3 regions of the Pseudomonas sp. PGPR40 genome follow, and region 3 is predicted to be linked to each of the others. Evidence: predicted binding sites of a transcription regulator. Region 3 holds the regulator's gene; each other region holds the start of a gene.
What was found. Region 3 encodes sigma-54, which starts transcription at its own class of promoters, with help from an activator protein. Its sites were predicted from a motif close to ANTGGCATNNANNTTGCTNT; they were not measured.

Region 1: a site for sigma-54 is predicted at 5,547-5,566, ahead of glnA (glutamate--ammonia ligase). Genes of this name have one in related genera too.
Region 2: a site for sigma-54 is predicted at 5,063-5,082, ahead of nirB (nitrite reductase large subunit NirB). Genes of this name have one in related genera too.

Annotation. Positions count from the first base shown of each region.
Region 1 is NZ_JAKLSP010000007.1:80,844-87,562, forward strand. Features, by position in the region: gene ntrC (nitrogen regulation protein NR(I)) at 1-722, opposite strand, end outside; gene glnL (nitrogen regulation protein NR(II)) at 719-1,804, opposite strand; gene MEB48_RS08455 (DUF4124 domain-containing protein) at 2,145-2,747, opposite strand; gene MEB48_RS08460 (DUF4124 domain-containing protein) at 2,744-3,259, opposite strand; gene MEB48_RS08465 (chorismate mutase) at 3,361-3,909, opposite strand; gene glnA (glutamate--ammonia ligase) at 4,043-5,449, opposite strand; gene thiI (tRNA uracil 4-sulfurtransferase ThiI) at 5,781-6,719, shown strand, end outside.
Region 2 is NZ_JAKLSP010000001.1:103,309-110,027, forward strand. Features, by position in the region: gene MEB48_RS00425 (sensor histidine kinase) at 1-260, opposite strand, end outside; gene MEB48_RS00430 (SgcJ/EcaC family oxidoreductase) at 432-950, shown strand; gene MEB48_RS00435 (bifunctional 5,10-methylenetetrahydrofolate dehydrogenase/5,10-methenyltetrahydrofolate cyclohydrolase) at 1,143-2,087, opposite strand; gene MEB48_RS00440 (TerC family protein) at 2,270-3,253, opposite strand; gene MEB48_RS00445 (copper chaperone PCu(A)C) at 3,392-3,850, opposite strand; gene MEB48_RS00450 (SCO family protein) at 3,850-4,455, opposite strand; gene nirB (nitrite reductase large subunit NirB) at 5,291-6,719, shown strand, end outside.
Region 3 is NZ_JAKLSP010000014.1:51,885-58,603, reverse strand. Features, by position in the region: gene rapZ (RNase adapter RapZ) at 1-303, opposite strand, end outside; gene ptsN (PTS IIA-like nitrogen regulatory protein PtsN) at 306-770, opposite strand; gene hpf (ribosome hibernation-promoting factor, HPF/YfiA family) at 783-1,091, opposite strand; gene MEB48_RS13820 (RNA polymerase factor sigma-54) at 1,171-2,664, opposite strand; gene lptB (LPS export ABC transporter ATP-binding protein) at 2,851-3,576, opposite strand; gene lptA (lipopolysaccharide transport periplasmic protein LptA) at 3,576-4,124, opposite strand; gene lptC (LPS export ABC transporter periplasmic protein LptC) at 4,111-4,683, opposite strand; gene MEB48_RS13800 (KdsC family phosphatase) at 4,691-5,215, opposite strand; gene MEB48_RS13795 (KpsF/GutQ family sugar-phosphate isomerase) at 5,216-6,190, opposite strand; gene MEB48_RS13790 (ATP-binding cassette domain-containing protein) at 6,467-6,719, shown strand, end outside.

The sequences.
Region 1 (6,719 bases), on a different contig from region 3:
TCATCGAGGAACAGCGTGCCGCCATCAGCCTGCTCAAAACGCCCGCGACGCAGGTTGGCCGCGCCGGTGAATGCGCCTTTTTCATGGCCGAACAGTTCGGACTCCATCAGGTCCTTGGGGATCGCCGCCATGTTCAGCGCAATGAACGGCGAGGCCGCCCGTGGGCTGTGACGGTGCAGGGCGTGGGCAACCAGTTCTTTACCGGTACCGGATTCGCCATTGATCAGCACGGTGATGTTGGAGTGGCTCAAGCGCCCGATAGCGCGAAACACTTCCTGCATCGCCGGCGCTTCGCCGATGATTTCCGGGGTGCGGGTCAGGGCGACCGGGACTTCCAGGCCTTGCTGTTCCTGAGCGTGTTGGTTGGCACGTTTGACCAGCGACACCGCTTCGTCGACATCGAACGGCTTGGGCAGGTATTCGAATGCGCCGCCCTGATAGGACGCGACAGCGCTGTCCAGGTCGGAGTGCGCGGTCATGATGATCACCGGCAGCCGTGGGTGTTGTTCGCGAATCCGTGCCAGAAGGTCCAGACCGCTGGCGCCCGGCATGCGGATGTCGGAGATGATCACGTCCGGCTGCTGGCGCGCCAGGCGGCTCATCACGCCATCGGCGCTGTCGAAGCTTTGCGTGGTCATGCCTTCCTGCTGCAAGGCTTTTTCCAGGACCCAACGGATAGAACGGTCGTCATCGACGATCCACACGGTTTCACTACGGCTCATGTCGATGTGGCTCCTTGTTCCAGTGGCAGAAAGATCGAGAAGGTGGTGTGGCCTGGATGGCTGTCACATTCGATCAGGCCCTGGTGCTGGCTGATGATGTTCTGGGTAATGGCCAGGCCGAGCCCGGTACCGTCCGGGCGGCCGCTGACCATGGGGAAGAAGATGGTTTCCTGCAACTCGGCGGGAATGCCCGGGCCGTTGTCGATGATTTCGATCTTGGTCACCAGGCGATGGCGCACGTGGCCGATGGTGAATTGGCGCATGGCGCGGGTACGTAAGCTGATGCGGCCAAGGCGCAGTTCGTTCTGACTGCTGATGGCCTGCATCGCGTTGCGTACGATGTTCAGCACGGCTTGAATCATCTGTTCGCGATCAATCAAGACATCCGGAATGCTTGGATCGTAGTCGCGCACCAAAGTGATGCATCCCTGACTTTCGGCCTCTACCAACTGACCCACGCGTTCCAACACTTCATGGACGTTGCACATGGCCAATGACGGCAATTTGTTGGAGCCGAGCATGCGATCCACCAGATTGCGCAGGCGATCGGCTTCTTCAATGATGACGTTGGTGTAATCGCGCAGGCTTTCTTCCGGCAATTCACGGGCGAGCAGCTGAGCCGCGCCACGAATCCCGCCCAGCGGGTTTTTGATCTCGTGGGCGAGGCCGCGTACCAGCATCTTGCTGGTTTCCTGTTTCGACAGTTGCGCCTCTTCCTTGGTGATCCGCAGCAAGCGGTCACGCGGGTGAACCTCCAGCAGCAGCAGCGTAGCGCCATTGCTCAGGATCGGTGTCACGGCGTAGTCGACGGTCAGGGTCTGGCCGGTGAGGGCGGTGAGCATCGCTTCACGTTTGGTGAACGGATGCGCCTGCTCGACCGCCTGACGCAGGGAATTCAGCGCTTCGGTGGACTCGGTGAACAATTCGCTGATGAACTGCCCATGGCTTCGCTGACCGCTGATGGCCAGCAGCATCTCCGCCGCCGGGTTCATGTACTCAAGGCGCAGTTCGGCGTCGAGCAGAATGGTGGCGGTGGTCAGGTTGTCGAGTAGCAAGCGGTGCAGTGCGTCGCTAATGGTCATCAGGACCTCTTTTGGAGCAGGGCATGCGCGTGAATAACGCGCCGATACGGGGAAAATGCAAAAACCAAACCAAGGCTCCGAAAAGAAGCGTTTAGAGCGTGAAACAGGCGTTTGACGCTCTTTTGCGTGGCGTTCTGCCAGCTTTTACGGGTACTTTCGAACCAAAATGGGTTGGGATATGAGTATTGTGCACTCGGTTGCACCAATATGGTGCGCAAACCTGAACTGTAGGAGCGAAGCTTGCTCGCGAAGACGGCAGGACAGCCAACATTGATGTCGCCTGATACACCGCTTTCGCGAGCAAGCTCGCTCCTACAGGGTTGCGCTTGACTGACGGGCATTAGCGCCAGAAGCTTTTTTCTTCTTCAGGTTTATCTTTGAGCGGGCATTCCGGCCGTTGGCCGTAGTCGGTGAGGGCGCAGGGTTTGACCTGGCGTTTTTGTGCGAGGGAAATGCGCTGCATGTGGAAGGGTTGATTGGCCGTGCGTTCAACGGTGCGGCCGTGTTCGTCGAGGATTTCCACCGATAAGTGATGGCTGCCGCGATCGATATTACTCAGGGCGAACACCGGGCTCGGACCGGGCTCGGCGGTGGGCTGGCCATCCAGCAGCAGACGATACCGATGGCCCTGTTGCAGGCCGGGTTCGCTGGTAACGCTGACGATCAATTCACCAGCAGTGCTACGGATCGTGGCATCCGGGTCCGGCACCAGCACACGAAGCATGTCGTAATGAAACAATGGTTTGGCTTTTGTGTCCGTGACTGGCGCGGCGCCATTCGGGTTGGCCGACATTCGATTGCTGGTCGCCAGTGGCACACGCTTGGCGTTACGAGTGCCCGGCTGATCGGTAAAGACCCGATTGCCTTGGGCGTCGATATAGGTAAAAACCTCGGCCATTGCCGGCAGGCAGATCAGGCAAGCGACCAACAGCCAGAACTTCAAGGCTTATGCACCCGTTGTACGGTGAAAGTCACGGTGGGGCTCTGCTGCACGACATTTTGCCCATCGATTACCTGCACCGCGAGGCGGTGTTCGCCACGGTCGATGTTCACCAGTTGCAGAATCGGTACGTTGCTCGGTTGGCCGTAGGGTTGATCGTCCAGTAACAGCCTCAATTGATGGGGGCCTTGCAGGCGCGGCTGGATCAATACGCCAACAGTGAACGTGCCGTTGTTGGCGCGCAAGGCTTCTTCGGTGGGCAGACCGGTCAACTCCAGCACCTGATAGGCGCTGTTGGGCTGTTCACGGCGACTGGATTGCGCAGGCGCTACTGGCTCGCTCGGTGGTTGAAGCTCGACGCTATTGAGCGGTGGCAACTCCACGGGTTGAGCTTTTACGCCATAAGGCGGTTGATTGCTGTACGCGGTGTTGCCGTTGGCGTCGGTGTACTTGTAGATCTGCGCGGCGGCGGGCAGGGCGATCAGCACAAGCAGGCATAACAACAATGAGCGCATCGCAGGCTTCCATTGGCCGTTGGGCAAGTGTCCGGCCCAATTCCGTTCATGGCGACTAAGCGCTGAGCATAGAGCACTTCAGCGCACATCGGCAGGTCGGCTCAGCGGCTGGCGCTGCACAACTCAGCGGTGGCACGTACCTGGGCAAGCTCGCGCAATGGCGCTTGGGCGCCGGTTTTATTGGCCTTGGCCAGCCAGGCCGGGCACTGAGGGTCGTTGCGATAAGAGCTGAAATCGGCCAGTTGTTGCAGCAGGCGTTTTTGTAACCGATCAAGTTGTGGGCGGATCTGTCCGACGAGATCGGGGCGAGGATCGTTGGGCGCCTTGCCTTGCGCATGCCAGTCAGACAGGTGCGCGTATTGCACCAGTTTGTTGGCCTCGATCTGCGCCGAGAAGAACTGTTCGACGGTTTCGTTGCTCAATTTATAAGCAGGTGCCAGGGCGACGGCGCCGGCAATGACTTCGCGCTCGCGCTGACGGTCTTCGACCGGTTTGCCGCTGTCCCATTTGCTCAGCGCGACCTGATCGGCAATTGCCAGGCGTTCTTCGATGGTGCCAAGCAGCGGGGCCAGGGCGGCAGGTGCCGGGCTGGCAAAAGCGCTGTTGGTCAGCAGGGCGGTGAGCAGGGCAAGGCATGGGCGTAGGCGCATGGGGCATCTCGTCTTTATCGGATGAAGGCCATGATGCACGCAACCGAGCACCCGATGACAGGCGGTCGCCCATAAAAAAGGCCTCCCGAAGGAGGCCTTTTTTTGTCACGCCGCGTGTTGCAGCGCTACCGGATCAGCAGCTGTAGTACAGCTCATATTCCAGTGGGTGTACGAAGGTACGAACCTTGATTTCTTCTTCGCTTTTCAGGGCGATGTAAGCGTCGATGAAGTCGTCGCTGAAAACGCCGCCTTTGGTCAGGAACGCACGACCTTTGTCCAGCTCTTCCAGGGCTTCTTTCAGGCTGCCGCAAACTTGTGGGATCTCTTTCGCCTCTTCAGGCGGCAGGTCGTACAGGTTTTTGTCAGCAGCGTCGCCTGGGTGGATCTTGTTCTGGATGCCGTCCAGGCCAGCCATCAACAGTGCAGCGAAGCCCAGGTACGGGTTAGCTGCCGGATCCGGGAAGCGAGCTTCGATACGGCGAGCGCGAGGGCTGGACACGTAAGGAATACGGATCGAAGCCGAACGGTTACGAGCCGAGTAGGCCAGCATCACGGGTGCTTCGAAACCTGGGACCAGACGCTTGTAGGAGTTGGTCGACGGGTTGGTGAAGCCGTTCAGCGCCTTACCGTGCTTGATGATGCCGCCGATGAAGTACAGAGCGGTATCGGACAGGCCGGCATAGCCTTCGCCAGCGAAGGTGTTCTTGCCATCTTTGGCGATGGACAGGTGAACGTGCATGCCCGAACCGTTGTCGCCGTACAGAGGCTTAGGCATGAAGGTCGCGGTGCGGCCGTAGGCGTCAGCAACGTTGTGTACGCAGTACTTCAGGGTTTGAACTTCGTCAGCCTTGGCAACCAGGGTGTTGAACTTCACGCCGATTTCGTTTTGGCCGGCAGTCGCCACTTCGTGGTGGTGAACTTCGATGACCAGGCCCATTTCTTCCATGGCGTTGCACATGGAGGTACGGATTTCGTGGTCGTGGTCGAACGGCGGAACCGGGAAGTAGCCGCCTTTGACGCCTGGACGGTGGCCTTTGTTGCCGCCTTCCACGTCCTGGTCGGACATCCACGAACCTTGTTCGGAGAAGATTTTGAACATGGAGCCGGAGATGTCGGACTTGAACTTCACTTCGTCGAAGATGAAGAATTCAGGCTCTGGACCCACGAATACGGTGTCGCCGATACCGGTCGACTTCAGGTATTCCTCGGCACGCTTGGCGATCGCACGTGGGTCACGGTCGTAGCCTTGCATGGTCGAAGGCTCGATCACGTCGCAAACCAGGATCAGGGTCGGCTCTTCGGTGAACGGGTCGAGAACGGCAGTGCTGTCGTCCGGCATCAGGATCATGTCGGAGGCTTCGATGCCTTTCCAGCCAGCGATGGAGGAACCGTCGAACATTTTGCCTTCTTCGAAGAAAGCTTCATCCAGCCCATCGCGAGCCGGCATGGTCACGTGGTGCTGAGTGCCTTTGGTGTCCGTGAAGCGCAGATCAATCCACTTGACGTCATGATCTTTGATGAGTTGAACCGACTTCGACATAGTGTCCTCTCCGGGTGGCTTAGGGCTAGTAGGTGGATGCCCTTAAATGTGGGTGATGCCGGCGCGAATACTCTGCCAAGGCAACCTGCCTCACAAGGGAGCAAATTGCATGCCAGTGCCCCACCATGGGTTTTTTGCCCCAATATCACGCTTATAAAGCTGTAGTGCCTCGAAAAGCGCAAAACATTGCCCTGTAATGTAGCGTCGAAATCTATAAATGACCTGTTTTGGTGCGTGTAAAACCTTCTCTACATTAACTGGTTAAACCTTGAGCAATTTCCGCTATAATCCGCGCCCCCCTTTTTCGGCTGGCCCAGCGCGCGCTGTTTTCATGAAACTAATCGTAAAAGTCTTCCCCGAGATCACCATCAAGAGCCGCCCGGTACGGATGCGTTTCATCCGCCAGTTGGCCAAAAACATCCGTACCGTGCTCCGCGATCTGGACCCGGCCGTGGTGGTGAACGGTGTGTGGGACAATCTCGAGCTGGAAACCCGCGTCAGCGATCCGAAAGCCCTGGCGGAGATGACCGAGCGCCTGAGCTGCATGCCGGGCATTGCGCATTTCCTGCAGGTCGATGAATACCCGTTGGGCGACTTCGACGACATCGTCGCCAAGTGCAAACAGCATTTCGGTGATGCGTTGGCCGGGAAGATTTTTTCGGTGCGCTGCAAGCGTGCCGGCAAGCACGAATTCAGCTCCATGGATGTCGAGAAATACGTCGGCAGCCAACTGCGTCGTCAGTGCGGCGCCGCCGGAATCTCGCTCAAAGAGCCGGAAATCGAAGTTCGCATCGAAATTCGCGACAAACGGTTGTTCGTGATCCATAGCCAGCACAACAGCATCGGCGGTTATCCGCTGGGTGCCCTGGAACAGACGCTTGTACTGATGTCCGGCGGCTTCGACTCCACTGTCGCCGCCTACCAGATCATGCGCCGCGGGCTGATGAGCCATTTCTGCTTCTTCAATCTGGGCGGACGTGCCCACGAACTGGGCGTCATGGAAGTCGCGCACTTCATCTGGAAGAAGTACGGCAGCTCCCAACGCGTGTTATTTGTCAGTGTGCCGTTCGAGGAAGTACTGGGAGAAATTCTCGGTAAAGTCGATAACAGTCATATGGGTGTAGTTTTGAAGCGTATGATGTTGCGCGCTGCTTCCCGTATTGCCGATCGGCTGGACATCGAAGCGCTGGTCACCGGCGAAGCGATTTCCCAGGTGTCGAGCCAGACGTTGCCGAACCTGTCCGTGATCGACTGCGTGACCGATAAGCTG
Region 2 (6,719 bases), on a different contig from region 3:
TGTAAACGATCACGGCTACCGTGACTGGCGGTGGTCCTGACTTGCGCATCCACGTTCCATTCCAGCAATAGCGCATGGTCCATCGCCAGGAAGGCACAAGCTCGTTGCAGCACGCGTTGACGCATTGCCTCCGGGGGCAGTTGCGTCAATTCCTGGCCGGTATCCACCAGCAACCGCAGCCGCGCCGCGCGACTTTGCGACTGCCGATATTGGGTGCGAATGGCCAGGGCGCTACCGGGGTCATGATCAGGGTTTTGCATGGGACGGGTTCCGGCGCAGGCACGCCCGTTCGGGCAGGGGCGTTATTAGACCTTGTTAACAGGGCAGGGCGCCATCTGCCGAATGGCATAGGCAAATGACTCCGGTTGGCCGATGGCGGGTGGCGTTCCGACCGGCACAGTGTGCCCATCGACCACCATTGGAGTATCGCAATGAAATTCAAGACCTCGGCCATCGCCCTGTTTTTCGCCCTCACCGCCCCGTTGGCCCAGGCGTTGGAAGCAGTGCCTTACGTTTACAGCAGCGTGGCCGAACAGCCAGCTAACGTAAAGGATCGCGAAATCGCCGCACTGTTCGATCAATGGAATAGTGCGTTGAAGAGCGGCAATGTTCAGAGCGTGGTCGACCTGTACGCGCCGAACGCCGTGCTGCAGCCGACGGTTTCCAATAAGGTGCGCACCACGCCGGCTCAGATCAAGGACTACTTCGATCACTTCATGGCGCTCAAGCCGGTGGGCCAGATCAACTTCCGTGAGATCCGTCCATTGGGCGCTAACGTGGCCATGGACAGCGGCGTCTACACCTTTTTCCTGACCGAGGCCGATGGCAAAACCCGCCAGGTGCAGGCGCGCTATACCTTCGTCTATGAGCAGGTTGGCGGTCAGTGGAAGATCCTTAATCACCACTCTTCGGCGATGCCGCAACCGCAGGTGCTGCACGCCGGGAAGTAACTACGTCTTCGACGCTTGATCGTGGTTAAGCACAATCCCTGTGGGAGCGGGCTTGCTCGCGAAGAGGGCGGCACACACAACATTGATGTGGCCTGATACACCGCTTTCGCGAGCAAGCCCGCTCCCACAGGTTCCGCGCCTGACTGGCATTACCGACATGGCCCACCTTGAAGTGGGCCGTGTGCGTTGTGCTCAATTCAACGCCAAGTCGTCCACAGGCTGCTGCCCGCGGGCCTGGGCGGCGCGTTGCAACTGGCTGGCGATCAGGGTGTTTTTCAGCAGATAGGCAATAGTCATCGGCCCGACGCCACCGGGAACCGGTGTGATCGCACGGGCGACGGTGCGGGCGCTGGCGTAGTCGACATCGCCTACCAGACGTTCGCCGGACTCGTCGGCGATGCGGTTGATGCCGACATCGATCACCACTGCGCCGGGCTTGAGCCAACTGGCGTCGATCAACCCCGGTCGACCCACTGCAGCGACCACGATATCCGCCAACCGGCACAACGCCGAGGCATCGACGCTGCGCGAGTGCACCACGCTGACCGAGCAGTCGGCCTGCAATAGCAAGGTCGCCATCGGTTTGCCGACAATGTTCGAGCGGCCGATGACTACCGCGTGCAAGCCGCTCAAGTCATCACCGCAGGTCTCGTGCAGCAGACGCATGCAGCCGCTGGGCGTGCAGGGGGTCAGTACCTCCATGCCTTGCACCAGCCCACCGACGTTTTCCCGATGAAAACCGTCCACGTCCTTGATTGGGTCGATGGCATGGATCACCGCCTGTTCATCGATAGCGTTCGGCAAGGGCAGTTGCACCAGGATGCCGTTCACCGTGGCGTCGGCGTTGAGTTGCGCAATCAGTTCCAGAACCTGGGCCTGGTTGGCGGTTTCCGGCAGGCGGTATTCAAGGGAGCGGATGCCGACTTCCTTGGCGCGCAGCAGTTTATTGCGCACATACACGTGGCTGGCCGGGTCGTCACCGACTAACACGACCGCCAAGGCGGGATAGATCTGCTGGCCGGCCAGGGCCAGAACCTCTTCCCGGACCTCGTCGAGGACCTTGGCTGAAATGGCTTTGCCATCGATATCGCGGGCAAGTGATGGGGTACTGCTGATCAAATGCGTCACCGTCGTCATTGAAAGAGCAGGGCGCAGGTTACCAGTCGATGACTACCCTGTACCACCCGCAGCAGATGGGCAGGATGTTATTAATGTCGTCGAACCCGTAGAAGCCCGGCTTGCCGGCGAAGGCGATTTCATGGGCACTGCCTGACGTGAGGCCGTTTTCGCTGGCAAGTCGGAACGCCGCATCGCAGCTCCTACAGGGATCGCATTCGATCTTTCTCAGACGTTTTTTTCCGACTCATGATCAGGCTCAACAGCACTGACGTCAGAATGATCCCGCCGACAACGGTCAGCGACCATTCAACCGGCATGTGAAACCACGGCATCAGCGTCATCTTGGCGCCGATGAACACCAGCACGATCGCCAAGCCGTATTTGAGCAGGTGGAAACGATCAGCCATGTCGGCCAGCAGGAAATACAGCGCCCGCAGGCCCATGATCGCGAAGATGTTTGATGTGAACACAATGTACGGATCGGTGGTGACGGCGAAGATCGCCGGGATGCTGTCGACCGCAAACATCAAGTCACTGGTCTCGATCAGCACCAGCACCAGAAACATCGGCGTCGCCCAGTACCGACCGTCTTGCACCACAAAAAAACGCTCGCCATGAAACCCGTCGGTGACACGCAGATGACCGTGCATCCAACGCAATAAGGGGTTTTTATCGAGGTCAGGCCGCTGATGGGCGAATGCCAGCATCTTGAACCCGGTGATGATCAGGAACACACCGAACGCATACAGCAGCCATGCGAACTGCGACACCAGCCACACGCCGGCGAAAATCATCGCCGCACGCATCACGATTGCCCCGAGCACGCCATATAACAACATCCGGCGCTGCAACTCCGGCGGCACGGCGAAGTAGCCGAAAATCATCACGAAGACGAACATGTTGTCGATCGACAGCGACTGCTCAATCAAATAGCCCGTGAGAAATTCCAGCGTTTTGCGCTGGGCGATCTCGCGCCCGAATTCGCCATTCAAGTACCACCAGAGCAATCCCGCGAAGGCCAGCGCCAGCGCGCACCAGGCAATCACCCAGCACGACGCTTCGCGCACCGATACCCTATGCGCCTTGCGCCCGCCAAAGACAAACAGATCCATGGCCAGCATGGCGATGATGAAGAAGATGAAGGCGACCCACATCCAGAGTTCGCCGATGTTCATGGGCTGCATGTCGCTCTCCCTGCGGGGTCTTGTTCTGGAGCCGACGGGTTCATGCTAGCGGGGAGACTAGGGTGAAGAAAAATCGATTATTCTTCACCGACAATTCGTAATTTACGAAGTGTTGCTGACAAATCCTCAGCAAAGCTCTCAATGCATCTTGCTGTGATCCTGCATGCCGAGCGCCCGCGCCTCGGCGTCAATCTTGATCGTCTCCTTTTCGCCTTTGGCGTTTTCCACGGTCAGGATCAGGGGCACTTTATCGCCTTCCTTAACCTGGGCCGTCAGGTCCATCAACATGATGTGGTAGCCATGGGGATCGAAGCTCACCGGTTTGCCGGCCGGCAGCGCGACGGATTCGACCTGGCTCATGCTCATCACATCGTTGTTCATGCTGGATTGGTGAACTTGCACGATGTTCGCTACCGGCGACTGCACACTGAGCAGTTTGCTGTCGCTGTCGGCCTGCAGGGTCATGAAGGCACCGGTCGAATGCTGACCGGCTACCGTTGCACGAACCCAGGCGTCGTTCACCTGGGTTTGAGCGGATACTTGCCAGGCCGCACCAATCAGGGAAAGGGCCAAGACCAGCTGTTTAAACGAAGTCATCAACAGACCTCCATGACGGTGAGCAGGTCTTCTGCACACTCTTGAGCGGTAAGGGACGCGGACAGCCCCAGGCGCAAAGTGCCTCGGGAGTCGAAAACGAAGCTGGTCGCGGTATGAGAGAGGGTATAGGTCGAGCCGCTCGGGACCTTTTCATAGAACACGCCGAACTCCTTGGCGGTGGCGGCGGTTTCTTCCAGCGTGCCGTACAGCGCCTCGAAACTCGGATCGAACGTCTTCACGTAAGCATCGAGCATTTGCGGCGTATCGCGCTCGGGGTCCAGGGTGATGAAGATCACTTGCAGGCGCTCACCATCGCGGCCCATCAGTTTTTTCGCCTGCGCCGCACGGGCCAGCGTCGTCGGGCAGACCGCCGGGCACTGGGTGAAACCGAAGAAGATCATCGGCATCAGGCCACGGTAGCTGCCGAGCATCCGATACTCGCCCTGCGCGTCCTTGAGCTTGAAGGTACGCCCCATGATCTTGTCGCTGAGGTCCTTGCCGTACTTGAACGACAGCTTGCTGCTGTCATCGCAGCCGGCGAGCAGGCCAAGGCTCAGCAGGCTCATGCCGCGCAGGACCGTGCGACGGGTATACAACGTACTCATGGAAAAAAGCATCCTGTGTAGCGACCGGGAATCTACAGTGCTGATCAATCGATGAAAAAAAGCGCAGGGATGTTAACAAACTGTTGCCCTGTGGCGCTCAATCGATGGCCAACCGGCATGCGCCAAAAGGTCGCGGCCTCAGGATAGATGAAAGTACAAATGACTCATGTAGGGATACAGCCAAAGCAAGCACCGAGAACCTGTGGCGAAGGGAGCTTGCCCCCGATGCCAGTCAATTAAGCAAATCCCCTGTAGGAGCGAGCTTGCTCGCGAAGAGGGCAGTACAGTCAACATTGATGTCGCCTGACATACCGCTTCGCGAGCAAGCTCGCTCCTACAGGGTTCCGCGGCTTAATTGCCTGGCATTTGTCGTGAGCGGTATTGACCGCCATATGCACTTTTATAAAGCGCGATGCCATAAAAACGTGCACGTGCATCGAGCGGTGCACTGAGTGTTTGCCATCTGTGAGTGCCCGTAGCTGATCCGCGCAACGGTTTCTGAAACACCGTCTAACCCCTGTAAAACTCGCCTATTTCGCAGTCTCCAGCCTGGTTCCCGACTGTTCAGTCATCAGTTTTACAAACAGGATGAAGTGTCCACCCACCGACTGGCACAAAGACTGCATTCATCCCTTCAGCCATCCTGAAAAAGATGGGCAGCCCACTCGATCAACGAAGATCGACCGGCCGAGCAGGTCGTGGGCAACATCGGTGGATCAGGCGAAGACGCCAGGTCGAACACCGCGAAGAACAGGCAAAGACGCCTGAAACCGAGAGGTTTCAGGCGTTTTTTTTTGCTTTTTTAACCGTGATTGGCTTTGGCTGGGTGCTTACTATGAATTCCAATGTTGCCGCGTTGAACAAACTGCAAACGCTGATCGTGATCGGCAATGGCATGGTCGGCCACCATTGTGTCGAGCAGCTCATCGAGCGCGGCGCCCTCGACCACTATCGGCTGCACGTTTTCAGCGAAGAGCCGATGCGTGCCTATGACCGTGTGCATCTGTCCGAGTATTTCGGCGGTCGCGATGCCGAGTCGCTGGCCCTGGGCGAAGCCTCTCTGTACCAGACACCGGGCGTTACCCTGCATCTGGGCGTACCGGTACTGGAAATCGACCGCAACCGCCGTCAGGTGATCACATCCCAAGGTTGCGTCTCGTACGACAAACTGGTTCTGGCCACCGGGTCTTATCCCTTTGTGCCGCCTATTGAAGGTGCTGAAGGTGACTCGCGCCTGGTCTATCGCACCCTTGAAGACCTCGACGCCATTCGTGCCGCAGCGGCCAATGCCCGGCGTGGCGTGGTGGTCGGCGGTGGTCTGCTCGGTCTGGAAGCCGCCAACGCCCTGAAAAGCCTGGGCCTGGAAGCGCATGTGGTGGAATTTGCCCCGCGCCTGATGCCAGTGCAACTGGACGAGCAGGGTGGCCTGGCGCTGAAGGCGCAGATCGAGCGGCTCGGCGTGGGTGTGCACTTGTCCCGTGGCACGCAGTCGATCAGTGCCGGCGAGCAGTACCGCTACCGGATGAATTTTGCCAATGAAGAATTCCTCGAAGCCGACCTGATCGTGTTCTCCGCCGGCATCCGTGCGCAAGATGCGCTGGGCCGCCAATGTGCGCTGGACATCGGTCCGCGTGGCGGCGTGGTGATCGACGATCAGTACCTGACCAGCGATCCGAACATCTATGCCATCGGCGAGTGCGCCGCCTGGAATGGCAGCCTCTTCGGTCTGGTCGCTCCCGGTTATCAGATGGCCCGTGGCGTCGCGTCGCTGCTGTGCAATCAAGTGGCGGAGCCGTTCCAGGGCGCCGACATGTCGACCAAGCTCAAACTGCTCGGCGTCGATGTTGGCTCCATCGGCGATGCTCACGCCCAGACGCCGGGTGCGCGCAGCTACCAGTTCATCGATGAGGCAACCGCGAGCTATCGCCGCCTGGTGGTGGATGCTGACAGCAAGCGCGTGCTCGGCGCGGTGCTGGTCGGCGACAACAGCTATTACGACACCCTGCTGCAATACATGCAGAACGGCATTGCCTTGCCGTCGGAACCGGCCAGCTTGATCCTGCCTTCGTCCGCCGGCGCGCCAACCCTGGGCCCGGGCGCGTTGCCCGAGTCGGCGACCGTGTGCTCGTGCCATAACGTCACCAAGGGCTCGATCTGCTCGGCCATCGACGGTGGCTGCACCGACTTGGGCCTGCTCAAGTCACAGACCAAGGCTTGCACCGGTTGCGGCGGTTGCGCCGGGCTGCTCAAGCAAGTGTTCGAAC
Region 3 (6,719 bases):
AAAGCGTTTGAGCAAGGTCTCTTCGTCGGCATCCAGGTACAGCACATCGCACTGGATATGTCGGCCGCGGACTTCTTCCAGCAGCTCGGGAAACCGTGACAGGTGGCTCGGCAAATTGCGTGCATCGATGGACACGGCCACCAGCGGTTGTGCCAGTTCGGTGTGAATCAGCGCGCGTTCGGCCAGTTCCGGCAGCAAGCCGGCAGGCAGGTTGTCGATGCAGTAATAGCCGTTGTCCTCGAGCACGTCGAGGGCGGTGCTTTTACCTGAGCCGGAGCGGCCGCTGACGATGATCAGGCGCATGATTAGTGACCGCTCTGCTCGTCCAGGACAACCTGATACAAGGCTTCGTTGCTCGGGGCGCTGCGCAGTTTTTCACGCACATCCTTGCGATCCAGCATGCTGGCGATCTGACGGAGCAATTCCAGGTGTGCATCGGTGGCGGCTTCCGGGACCAGCAGCACGAACAGCAGGTCAACCGGGGCGCCATCAATGGCGTCGAAATCGATAGGGGCTTCCAGGTGCAGCAGCGCACTGATTGGCGAGGTGCAGCCTTTGAGCCGGCAATGGGGGATGGCGATGCCGTTGCCGAAACCGGTAGAACCGAGTTTCTCACGGGCAATCAGAGCCTCGAAGACGTCCTGCATTTCCAGATCCGGCACTTCGCGGTGGATAAGGTTGGCAATTTGCTCGAGGGCTTTCTTTTTACTGCCGCCCGGCGCGTTCACTTGGGAACGGCCGGGGGTCAGGATGGTTTCTAGTCGGATCATGGGTTGGGAGTGTTAACGACCGGTCGCGCCCTGGAGGAGGCTCTGGGTCTTTTCCTTATGCTTTTTGAGTTGGCGATCCAGCTTGTCGGTCAGCAGGTCGATGGCGGCATACATGTCCGTATGCTCGGCATTGGCGACCACTTCTCCGCCGGGAATATGCAGCGTGGCTTCGATCTTCTGCAGCAGCTTCTCGACGTTCATCGTGACTTGCACGTTGGTGATCCTGTCGAAATGCCTCTCCAATCGGTCGAGTTTTTCGCCGATATAGGTGCGCAGGGGTTCGGTCACTTCCAGTTGGTGTCCACTGATGTTGACTTGCATACAGCTTCTCCTTCGTTGCCAGTGCATAAAGCGGCAGGCAGAAATGCCTGCCACTGGAACGCTGTGGCGAGCCCGGCGGCTACATCAACCGCTTCCGTTCGCTGGAAGGCGCGATCCCCAAAGATTCGCGGTACTTGGCGACGGTACGACGGGCTACCTGAATGCCTTGTGCCTCCAGTAAACCAGCGATCTTGCTGTCACTCAACGGCTTTTTCTGATTTTCCGCGGCAACCAGTTTTTTGATGATCGCGCGGATCGCCGTGGACGAGCATTCACCGCCTTCGGAGGTACTGACGTGGCTGGAAAAAAAGTATTTCAGTTCATAGATGCCCCGTGGGGTATGCATGAACTTTTGCGTGGTCACCCGTGAAATCGTCGATTCGTGCATGCCCACCGCTTCGGCGATGTCGTGCAGTACCAGCGGTTTCATGGCTTCGTCGCCGTATTCAAGAAAGCCGCGCTGATGCTCGACAATCTGGGTGGCCACTTTCATCAGGGTTTCGTTGCGGCTTTGCAGGCTCTTGATGAACCAGCGAGCTTCCTGCAGCTGATTGCGCATGAAGGTGTTATCAGCGCTGGTATCGGCACGGCGTACGAAACCGGCGTATTGGGCGTTGACCCGCAGGCGTGGCACCGACTCCTGGTTCAATTCCACCAGCCAGCGCTCGTTGTCCTTGCGCACGATCACGTCGGGAACCACGTATTCGGCTTCGGTAGACTCGATCTGTGAGCCCGGGCGCGGGTTGAGGCTCTGGACCAGTTCGATGACCTGGCGCAGTTCATCTTCCTTGAGCTTCATGCGGCGCATCAGCTGGCTGTAGTCGCGGCTGCCGAGCAGGTCGATGTAGTCGGTGACCAGGCGCTTGGCCTCGGCCAGCCAAGGGGTCTTGGCGGACAGTTGGCGCAGTTGCAGCAGCAGGCATTCCCCGAGGTTACGGGCGCCGATGCCGGCGGGTTCGAATTGCTGGATGCGGTGCAGGACGGCTTCGATTTCGTCCAGTTCGATGTCCAGTTCCGGGTCGAACGCATCGAGGATTTCCTCGAGGGTTTCGTCCAGGTAGCCCTGATTATTGATGCAGTCGATCAGGGTCACAGCGATCAGGCGATCGGTGTCAGACATCGGTGCCAGGTTCAGTTGCCAGAGCAAATGGCTTTGCAGGCTTTCACCGGCCGACGTACGGGTGGTGAAATCCCACTCGTCGTCATCGTTGCTCGGCAGGCTGCTGGCGCTAGTCTGGTAGACGTCTTCCCAGGCCGTATCGACGGGCAATTCGTTGGGAATGCGCTCGTTCCAGTCACCTTCCTCGAGGTTATCCACCGTCGGGGCGGTTTCCTGATAGGAGGGTTCCTGAATGTCGGCGTTGGGTTTTTGGTCGGCGCTATCGGCCAAGGGGTCGGCGTTATCGAAGTCGTCGCCTTCTTCCTGGCGTTCGAGCATCGGATTGGACTCCAGGGCCTCCTGGATTTCCTGTTGCAGGTCCAGGGTCGACAATTGGAGCAGGCGGATGGCCTGTTGCAGCTGCGGTGTCATCGTCAGCTGCTGGCCCATTCTCAAGACTAGCGATGGTTTCATGGCAGGGGCTTAACACCTTAATTCGCCGGCGCACATGCGCCATCCACTACAGGGCGCCGAAGCGCCAAACATAAGCAAATTATATGCCCGAAACTGAAGTGTTTGCCTAGAGCGCTGTAACAATAAAAAGTTATTGATTTTTTATTGAAACAAGCGCTTTGGCACCTGGCCAGGCACCTCAGGCGCTTACAGCCGGAACTCATGGCCCAGATACACTTCCTTGACCAGTTCGTTGGCCAGGATGGTGGCGGAGTCACCTTCGGCGATCAACTGTCCGTCGTTGACGATGTAGGCCGTTTCGCAGATATCCAGGGTCTCGCGGACGTTGTGGTCCGTGATCAGCACGCCAATGCCTTTGGCCTTGAGGTGATGGATGATCTGCTTGATATCGCCCACCGAAATCGGATCTACGCCGGCGAAGGGTTCATCGAGGAGGATGAATTTCGGGTTGGTAGCCAGGGCCCGGGCGATTTCCACACGGCGGCGTTCACCACCGGACAGGCTCATGCCAAGGTTGTCTCGGATGTGGTGGATGTGGAATTCCTGCAGCAGGCTTTCCAGCTCTTGGCGACGACCGGCCTTGTCGAGTTCCTTGCGGGTTTCGAGGATGGCCATGATGTTGTCGGCCACCGACAGTTTGCGGAAGATCGACGCTTCTTGCGGAAGATAGCCGATACCCGCCTTCGCACGACCGTGCATCGGCTGGTGGCTGACGTCCAGGTCATCGATCAGTACGCGGCCCTGATCGGCCTGTACCAAACCGACAATCATGTAGAAACAGGTAGTTTTACCCGCACCGTTAGGGCCAAGCAAGCCGACGATCTGACCGCTGTCGATGGACAGGCTGACGTCGCGCACGACCTGGCGGCTCTTGTAGCTCTTGGCCAGATGCTGAGCTTTCAGAGTTGCCATTACTGGGCCTTTTGCTCGTCGGTTTTCTTCTTCGGCTGGATCACCATGTCGATGCGAGGACGCGCCTCGGTGACCTTGTTACCCGTGGCGCGACCGGCGCTCGCAAGCTTTTTGACCGTGTCGTAGACGATTTTCTCGCCTTGGGTGACGTTGTTGTCTTTGTCGATGACTTTGGCGCGATCGATCAGAACGACACGGTTTTGCGAGGCGTGGTACTGGATAGTGACGCCATAGCCCTGAACCGGCTTGGTATCGCCTGCCGTTTGCAGTTGCTCGAAATAGGCAAGGTTGCCCACCGAAGTCACCACGTCGATGTCGCCGGCCGGAGTGCGGGTGATGGTCACGGTGTTGCCGGTGACCTTCATCGAGCCCTGGGTGATGATCACGTCACCTTTATAAGTGGCCACGCCATTCTTGTCGTCCAGTTGGGCATCGTCGGCCTGGATGCGGATAGGCTGCTCTTGATCATTCGGCAGAGCCCAGGCGCTCACGCTTCCCAGTGCTGCGCCCAGACTGAGCAAAATAGGGAGAGTTTTAACGAGCCTCATACTGTCCTCTTACGTTCGATAGCAGGTGTATCCTGCTTTCTTTCAAGTACGCTTTCATTCCGTTGCCAGTCGATACACCGCCAGCGCCGTCGATTCTAACGGGTTGATCGGTCTGCGCATATTGCTGCTGCGGGAACACGGTCATGCGAGTGGTGGTAATCAGGGTCTTGCGGTTTTTCTCATCGAAACGCGTGATTCGTACCGAATCGATCAGTTCGACCTGAGTGCCGTCCGGATTGACTTCGCCGCGCTCGCTCTGGACGTGCCAGGGGAATTCGGTGCCACGGAACATGTTCAGGTCAGGATTGGTCAGCAATGTCACTTCGGTCGCTTTCAGGTGTTCGACCTTGTCCGACGTCATCTCGTATTGCAGTTTGCCGTCGGGCAGGTATTGCACGCTGTGGGCGTTGACGGCGTAATAGTCGATCGCGCTTTCATCGACCTTCACCACCGGCTTGTCGAGGAAGCGTTCCGGGCTGATGTTCCAATAGCCGACCGCTGCAAAAATCGCCGCGATGCAACCGAACACCAGGATATTGCGAATCTTTTTGCTCAGCATGATGGGCTCACAGGTACGCGGCATTGGCCGCATCGAGGCGGCCCTGGGCGCGCAGGATCAACTCGCAGAATTCGCGAGCGGCACCCTCGCCACCGCGGGCCTGGGTGATGCCATGGGCGTGTTCGCGCACGAAACTGGCGGCGCTGGCTACCGCCATGCCAAGGCCGACGCGGCGAATCACCGGCAGGTCTGGCAAGTCGTCGCCGAGGTAAGCCACTTGTTCATAACTCAGGTTGAGTTGGGCAAGAAGCCCGTCTAGGACTACCAGTTTGTCTTCTCGGCCCTGGAACAGATGTGGAATGCCGAGGTTCTTCGCGCGCCGTTCGACCACCGGCGTTTTGCGGCCGCTGATGATCGCGGTTTGCACACCGGCAGCCATCAACATCTTGATGCCCTGGCCATCGAGGGTGTTGAACGTCTTGAATTCGCTACCGTCTTCGAGGAAGTACAAGCGCCCGTCGGTCAGTACGCCGTCGACGTCGAATACCGCCAGTTTGATCTGTTTGCCACGTTGCAGCAGGTCCGTGCTCATTTAGATTACTCCCGCACGCAGCAAGTCGTGCATATTCAAGGCGCCGACCGGGCGGTCTTCGCTGTCGACCACTACCAGTGCATTGATCTTGTGGTCTTCCATGATTTTGAGCGCCTCGGCGGCGAGCATCTCGGCGCGGGCGGTCTTGCCATGGGCGGTCATCACTTCGTCAATGGTCGTGCTGTGAATATCAATGGTGCGGTCCAGAGTGCGTCGCAAGTCGCCGTCGGTGAAGATCCCGGCGAGTTTCCCATCTGCGCTCAGCACGACGGTCATGCCCAACCCCTTGCGGGTCATTTCCATCAAGGCATCCTTGAGCAGCGTGCCGCACGTTACTTGCGGCAATTCGGTGCCGGCATGCATGACGTTTTCCACTTTCAGTAGCAAGCGGCGGCCAAGGGCACCCCCGGGGTGGGAAAAAGCGAAATCTTCAGCGGTAAAGCCACGCGCTTCAAGCAAGGCAACGGCGAGAGCGTCACCCATGACCAGCGCAGCGGTGGTCGACGAAGTAGGTGCCAGATTCAGCGGGCAGGCTTCGTGTTCGACGCTTACATTGAGGTTGACTTCCGCAGCCTTGGCCAGCGGCGACTCGGGGTTGCCGGTCAGGCTGATCATTTGAATGCCCTGGCGCTTTATCAGCGGTAGCAAGGTGACGATTTCGTTGGTGGACCCGGAGTTCGAGAGCGCCAGAATGATGTCATCACGGGTGATCATGCCCATGTCGCCATGGCTGGCCTCGGCCGGGTGCACGAAAAAAGCCGTGGTGCCGGTGCTGGCCAGGGTGGCGGCAATCTTGCTGCCGATATGCCCCGATTTGCCCATGCCGACCACGACCACGCGGCCTTTGCTGGCCAGAATCATCTCGCAAGCACGTACGAAATCTGCATCGATATGGGGCAGCAAGCCTTGTACGGCTTCCAGTTCGAGGCGGATGGTACGTTGTGCTGATTGAATCAGGTCGCTGGATTGGTTCATGTCGGAAATCGAATAGCCTGATGAAAAGGCGGCGATTATAACGGTAATGATCAAAACCCTCACGCAAGTTCGTCGCGGTTTGTCATTCCTTGTTACTGAATCTCTCTAAATAGATGATTTGCGGCGGTCCTGTTGCTGAACATGCCCGGCTTGGGCCTTGGGCGCTTGAGCGTTGCAGTGATATAGTTCGCCGCCAGTTCGGCCTGCCCGGGGAGGTATGTGCTTTCGCCAGAAAGCCAGGCGTCCGAGTGAGAGGCTGCATCGCAAGGAGTTTAGATGAGCGCCGATAACGCCTACGCGGTCGAGCTGAAGGGACTGACCTTCAAGCGCGGTACGCGCAGCATTTTCAATAACGTCGATATTCGCATCCCGCGCGGCAAGGTCACCGGCATCATGGGGCCTTCCGGGTGTGGCAAGACCACGCTGTTGCGGCTGATAGGCGCACAATTGCGCCCCACCAGCGGCGAAGTCTGGGTCAACGGCCAGAACCTGCCAACGTTGTCGCGCAGCGATCTGTTCGATGCGCGCA